Regions from separate parts of the Leisingera sp. MMG026 genome, predicted to be linked through region 1. Evidence: riboswitches for the same ligand, from Rfam matches in the RefSeq annotation. Region 1 holds a riboswitch; the other holds the start of a gene.
What was found. Region 1 has a riboswitch for thiamine pyrophosphate ahead of thiC (phosphomethylpyrimidine synthase ThiC). Riboswitches for the same ligand answer to the same signal wherever they lie in the genome.
Positions count from the first base shown of each region.

Region 2: linked by a shared signal. The riboswitch ahead of thiB (thiamine ABC transporter substrate binding subunit) and the one ahead of thiC (phosphomethylpyrimidine synthase ThiC) in region 1 are both predicted to bind thiamine pyrophosphate.

Region 1 covers NZ_JAKFZM010000020.1:35,044-38,452, forward strand. The annotation lists gene L1069_RS12720 (8-amino-7-oxononanoate synthase) at 1-573, opposite strand, end outside; gene bioB (biotin synthase BioB) at 573-1,550, opposite strand; TPP riboswitch at 1,765-1,893, shown strand; gene thiC (phosphomethylpyrimidine synthase ThiC) at 2,027-3,409, shown strand, end outside.
Region 2 covers NZ_JAKFZM010000063.1:1,999-5,407, reverse strand. The annotation lists gene L1069_RS21630 (thiamine/thiamine pyrophosphate ABC transporter permease ThiP) at 1-849, opposite strand, end outside; gene thiB (thiamine ABC transporter substrate binding subunit) at 825-1,814, opposite strand; TPP riboswitch at 1,847-1,938, opposite strand; gene aroC (chorismate synthase) at 2,169-3,269, shown strand; gene L1069_RS21615 (helix-turn-helix domain-containing protein) at 3,321-3,409, opposite strand, start outside.

The DNA of each region.
Region 1 (3,409 bases):
GCCGTCCGCATCACACAGCGCCATCAGCGCATCCAGCGGCGCCAGGTCGCCATCCATGGAATAGACCGCCTCAACCGCGATCCAGACCTGGCCGGTGCCACCAGCAGCGCGCCAGTCCGTCAGCACCCGCGAAGCGTCTTCCACGTCGCCATGAGCAAAGCTGCGGTTCTCGGCCCGGCCCAGCCGCATACCGTCATGGGTGCTGGCATGGATCAGCGCATCATACAGCACCAAGTCGCCCTGCTGCGGCAGGGTCGAGAAAATCGCCTGATTGGCAGTGAAGCCGCCCCCCATGAACAGCGCCGCCTCGGTTCCAAAGAACCCCGCCGCCTCAGCTTCCAACTGCTGATGCTCTGCGTCATTGCCGCGCAGCAGGCGCGAACCGCCTGCGCCCACTGGCACACCGCGCGCCAGCGCGTCTGCGGCGGCGGCGCGCAGCACATCGCTGCCCGCCAGCCCAAGATAGTCGTTGGAGGCAAAATCATGCCCGTCCCGCGGCATCAGCTGCCGGTAACGCCCGCGATTGCGCAGCGCTTCCAACGATGTCTCATGCCTCGGGAAGGCGCCCGCCATCAGCGGCTGCCGTCACATCCCACCGCCATTGCGGTGATGCCCAGACGGTCGAACAGCTGCTGATCCTTGTCCTCTTCCGGGTTGTCGGCGGTCAGCAGCGTATCCCCCACAAAGATCGAGTTCGCGCCGGCAAAGAAGCACATCGCCTGCATCTCGTCCGACATGTCTGTGCGGCCTGCAGACAGGCGCACATGCGATTTCGGCATCAGAATGCGGGCCAGCGCCACCGAACGGACGAATTCGATCGGATCCAGCTTTTCCACATCCGCCAGCGGCGTGTCGGCAATCGGGATCAGCATGTTCACGGGCACCGAGTCCGGATGCACCTCCAGCGTCGCCAGCGCCAGCATCATGTCGATGCGGTCCAGCTGCTGCTCGCCCATGCCGACGATACCGCCGGAGCAGACCTTGATGCCCGCCTCGCGCACCCGGTTCAGGGTGTCGATCCGGTCGGCAAAGGTGCGGGTGGTGATGATCTCGGAGTAATACCGCTCGGAGGTGTCGATATTGTGGTTATAGTAATCCAGACCAGCATCGCGCAGACGGAACACCTGATCTTCCTCCAGCATGCCCAAGGTCATGCAGGTCTCCATCCCAAGATCCTTGACCCCCTGCACCATCGCCTCAAGTGCGGCCATGTCGCGGTCCTTGGGCGAGCGCCAGGCCGCCCCCATGCAATAGCGCGTGGCGCCGCCTTCCTTGGCTTTCCTGGCTTCGGCAATCACCCGCTGCACTTCGATCAGCTTGGAGGCTGAGAGCTGCGCGCCGTTGCGGGCCGACTGCGAGCAATAGGCGCAATCCTCGGCGCAGCCGCCGGTCTTGATGCTGAGAAGCTTGGATTTCTGCACCTGATTGGGGTCGAAATACTGCCGGTGCACAGAGTGCGCCTGAAACAGCAAGTCCATGAAAGGCTTGTTGTAAATCGCTTCCGCTTCTTCGCGGGTCCAGTCGGTGCGGATGGGTGCAGCGTCCAGCATGCTGTCTCCTGTTCTCGTATACCAGTTGGCCATACGCGGATGGCGTTGCGGATTTTTATAGATAATTTCACCACCCTCGATCAAGCATCAAAGCTGCGCTGCAGCGATTTGACCCGCTTTTGCGTCCATAGCGCCAGTATCAATCTGATTTTAATGCCAAAAAATAATCTACAAAGATTCCGGTTGACGCGAGCCCTATGCCTCCCCTACCCCTAAAGCCACGCAGGGGAGTCCCGCTCAAGGGACTGAGAGGCGTCAAGGTGCGGGGCAACCCGGGCCGGCGGCGCGACCCTTTGAACCTGACCCAGTTGATACTGGCGTAGGAAGCAAGGACGCGCCTTTTGTCCCCGTGTCCCCGCGGGGACAGCCGTTTGAAACAGGCGCATTCCGGTAAAGCAGGCCTCTTTGCCTGCCGGTTTCCCAGCCAAAACTCATCTGGTGTCTTTTCTGAGTTTTCGGCTTTGAGGAGCACCAAAATGAACGTCCCCAACCCCAAGATCACCACGGGCGCCCTGCCCGCGTCGCGCAAGATCTATGTCGCAGGCGAAGTCCATAAGGACATCCGTGTGCCGATGCGGGAAATCGCCACCCACCCCACGGCGGGCGAGGCACCGCTGCCGGTCTATGACAGCTCCGGCCCCTATACCGATCCGGACGTGCTGACCGACATCCGCCAGGGCCTGCCGCAGTTGCGCCGCGACTGGATCGAGGCGCGCGGCGACGTCGAAGAATACACCGGCCGCGATGTGACACCTGCGGACAACGGCTTTGTCGCGGGCGACCGGCTGACGCCCGAATTCCCGGTGAAACCCGCGCCGCTGCGCGCCAAGGACGGCAAGGCGGTGACCCAGCTGGCCTATGCCCGCGCCGGGATCATCACGCCCGAGATGGAATTCATCGCCATCCGCGAAAACCAGCTGCGCGAATTGTCCCCTTGCCACCGCGATGGCAACGACTTTGGCGCCAATATCCCCGATTACGTGACGCCGGAGTTTGTCCGCGATGAAATCGCCGCCGGCCGCGCCATCATCCCCGCGAACATCAACCACCCGGAAATCGAGCCGATGATCATCGGTCGCAATTTCCTGGTCAAGATCAACGCCAATATGGGCACCTCTGCCGTCACCTCCTCGATGGAGGAAGAAGTGGACAAACTGGTCTGGTCGATCCGCTGGGGCGCTGACACGGTGATGGATCTGTCGACGGGCCGCAACATCCACAACACCCGCGAATGGATCATCCGCAACTCGCCTGTCCCGATTGGCACCGTGCCGATGTATCAGGCGCTGGAGAAGGTGAACGGCATCGCCGAAGACCTGACCTGGGAAGTGTTCCGCGACACCCTGATTGAACAGGCGGAGCAAGGCGTCGATTACTTCACCATCCACGCAGGCGTGCGGCTGCACATGGTGCCGATGACTGTTGAGCGGGTGACCGGGATTGTGTCGCGCGGCGGCTCGATCATGGCCAAGTGGTGCCTGCATCACCACAAGGAGTCGTTCCTGTACGAGCATTTCGAGGAAATCTGCGACATCTGCCGCCAGTATGATGTGTCCTTCTCGCTGGGTGACGGGTTGCGCCCCGGCTCCATCGCTGATGCCAATGACGAAGCGCAGTTTGCCGAGCTGGAGACCCTGGGCGAGCTGACCAAGATCGCCTGGGCCAAGGATTGTCAGGTGATGATCGAAGGGCCGGGCCATGTCGCCATGCACAAGATCAAGGAGAACATGGACAAGCAGCTGGAGTGCTGCCACGAGGCGCCGTTCTACACGCTTGGGCCGCTGACCACCGACATTGCGCCGGGCTATGACCACATCACCTCCGGCATCGGGGCCGCCATGATCGGCTGGTTCGGTTGT
Region 2 (3,409 bases), on a different contig from region 1:
AAGACAGCGCGCCAAGGCCCCCTGCCCGTCCCAGCGCCGCACCGCGCGGTCAAGGCCGGCACCGAACCCTTCGCCCGCCGACACCCGCAGCGCGGCAAGCGCAGCTGCGCCGGTCAGCAATAACTGCAACCCCGACAAAAGCGCAGCCCGGCCCAGGTCGAAATCAAAACGGAACGCCTGATAGATGGCCAGCTCGATCGTGGTCGCCCTGGGGCCGCCGCCAAGGGTCAGCGCAACCGCAAAACTGGAAAGGCAGATGGCAAAGACGACAGCCAAAGCACCCGGCGCCACCCGCCGGAGCATCGGCCCCTCTAGCAGCCTCCACATCGCCCGCGGACCGGCATCCAACTGCGCGGCCAATCGGAAGCGTTCAGCCGGGATTTCCTGCCAGCCCTGCAGGATCAGCCGAGTCGCCAGCGGCAGGTTGAAGAAGACATGTGCCAGGACCACGCCGTGCAGGCCATAAATTTGCACCGGCTCCAGCCCGAACAGGCCGAAAAAGCTGCTCAGCCAGCCAGCCCGGCCAAACACCGCCAGAAGGCCCAGAATGGCAACAATCACCGGCAGAATGAAGGGGGCGCCAAGCAGGGCAATCAGCAATGCCCGCCCTGGAAACCGTCGCCGCGCCAATGCGCGGGCAACGGGTATCGCCAGACCGACGCTCAGCAGCGCCGACAGACTGGCCTGAGTGAGCGTGAACCGCAACGCCGCCCAGTCGCTGGCACCAAATCCGGTTCCGGCCTCGGCCCTGAGTGCCACAGCACCCAAGGTTCCCAAGATCAGCGCGACGACAAGCAGTGCCGCGCTGATTCCAGGAACGGAGCCTACTGGCTGAGCGCGTCCAGCCATTCGCCAAGCGCTGCATCCCGCACCTCTGCCGCTTCAGTTTCGCTCAGCAGCAAGGACTTGCCTGGCGCGATCAGCGTTTCGAAACCCTCCGGCAGACCCGCAGCCGGTGTCACAGCGGGGTACATCCAGTTGGTGGTCGGAATGATCGACTGAAAGGCGTCGGACACCATGAATTCCAGAAACTGGTCGGCCAGCTCAGACTGATCGGTGTTTGCCAGTTTGCCTGCAACTTCCACCTGCATGTAATGACCCTCGTCAAAGGCGGCAGCCGCCTTGGAGCCGTCTTCCTCAGCAATCAGGTGATAGGCGGGCGAGGTGGTGTAGGAAAGCACCATGTCGGCCTCGCCTTCCAGGAACATGCCGTAAGCCTCGGACCAGCCCTTGGTCACGGTGACAACGTTGTCAGAGAGGCTCTTCCAGATTTCCGGCGCCTCATCGCCATAGGCGGCTTTCACCCACAGGAGCAAGCCCAGACCCGGGGTCGAGGAGCGCGGATCCTGAATCAGGATCTTCATGTCGCTGGTTGCCAGCGCCTTGAAATCCGACGGGAAATCCGCCTGTACCGCTGCATCGGCGTTATGAACAAAGGCAAAATAGCCCCAGTCATAAGGCACAAAGGTCGCGTCGTTCCATTCGACCGGCAGCGCAAATTCGGCGCTGACCGAATGATCCGCAAACAGGCCGGTTTCCTTGGCCGCCGCGGTCAGATTGGTGTCGAGACCCAGAACGACGTCTGCGTCCGAGCGCTCGCCCTCCAGCTTCACCCGCGCCAGCAACGCGGCGCCGTCGCCCGCGCCGACCAGTTTCAGATCGCAGCCGCAGACGTCTTCGAACGCCTTTTCAACTGCCGGTCCGGGGCCCCAGTCGGAGACAAAGCTGTCGTAGGTATACACGGTAAGTTCCGGCGTTTCGGCAAAAGCCGCCGAGGCGCCAAGCAGTCCCGCGGCAAAAACAAGATGTTTCAAGCCATCCTCCTTTGCGGCGTTGGGCAAGGGTGGAGGCTGTCCAGTACCTTCCCTCCGCCGGTGTGATCCGGTTCAGGTTCAACGGGTGTCATCTCAGCGCTGCTGCGCACCCCGAGGTCGCGCGGACCTTATGCTCCAGACGCCGCGAACACAAGCCAAAGCCCCGCCAGGACTTATGGCCCTTGGCAAACTGGACCGCAGCCAGCGCCCCCTCAGTTCCTCTTGCTGAAAATATCCCGGGGGAGCCGCCGCAGGCGGCGGTGGCAGCGCCCCAGCCCGCGTTGCCGCACAGGAATCCTCTTGAGGCACAGGCCCCTGCCCGCTAAGCACGTCCCGCAAAGGAGACCGCGCCTCATGTCGATGAACAGCTTTGGACACCTCTTCCGCGTCACCACCTGGGGCGAAAGCCACGGGCCCGCGCTTGGCGCCACCGTGGACGGCTGTCCGCCGAATGTGCCGCTGGAGCCGGAGATACTGCAGCAGTGGCTCGACAAGCGCCGCCCCGGCCAGAACAAGAACACCACCCAGCGCAATGAGCCTGACGCGGTGAAAATCCTGTCCGGCGTGTTCGACGGCATGTCCACCGGCACCCCGATTCAGCTGATGATCGAAAACACCGACCAGCGATCCAAGGATTACGGCGAGATTTCACAGACCTTCCGTCCGGGCCATGCTGACATCACCTATTTCCAGAAATACGGCAACCGCGACTACCGCGGCGGCGGCCGTTCCTCGGCGCGCGAAACCGCAGCGCGGGTTGCAGCGGGCGGTGTTGCACGTGAAGCAATCAAGGCGCTGGTGCCGGGGCTGGAGATCAAGGGCTATATGACCCGAATGGGTGAGCTGGAGATCGACCGCAGCCGGTTCGACTGGGATGCGATCGAGCAGAATGACTTCTGGATCCCCGATGCCGGCGCCGTGCAGGAGTGGGAAGATTACCTGCAAGGTCTGCGCAAGGCGCATGACTCGGTGGGCGCCGTTGTCGAAGTTGTCGCCCGCAATGTCCCCGCAGGCATCGGCGCACCAGTCTATGGCAAACTGGACACTGATCTGGCCGCCGCGATGATGTCGATCAACGCCGTGAAGGGCGTGGAGATCGGCGAGGGCATGAATGCCGCGCGCCTCAAGGGCTCGGAAAATGCCGATGAGATCTTCATGAGCGAGAACGGGCCGGAGTATTCCTCCAACCACGCCGGCGGTATCCTGGGCGGCATTTCCACCGGGCAGGATGTGGTTGTGCGTTTTGCGGTGAAACCGACGTCATCGATCCTCACCCCGCGCCAGTCGATCCGCAAGGATGGCTCGGCAGTGGAGGTCATCACCAAGGGCCGCCACGACCCCTGCGTCGGCATCCGCGCCGTACCGGTGGCCGAGGCGATGATGGCCTGCGTGATCCTGGACCACCTGCTGTTGCACCGTGGCCAGATTGGTGAGAATCAAGGCAGGATCGGCTGAGTATACGGCTCTAACAGCGGGTTTCCCGGCAGCCGAGATGGGAAAACACTCTCAGCTGTGATCGCCCGAGCATTGACTGTGGTCACCGAGAGCCGTCAGCACCTTGCAGCAGCCGCCATTGCCGCCGTCACAAAGATGGC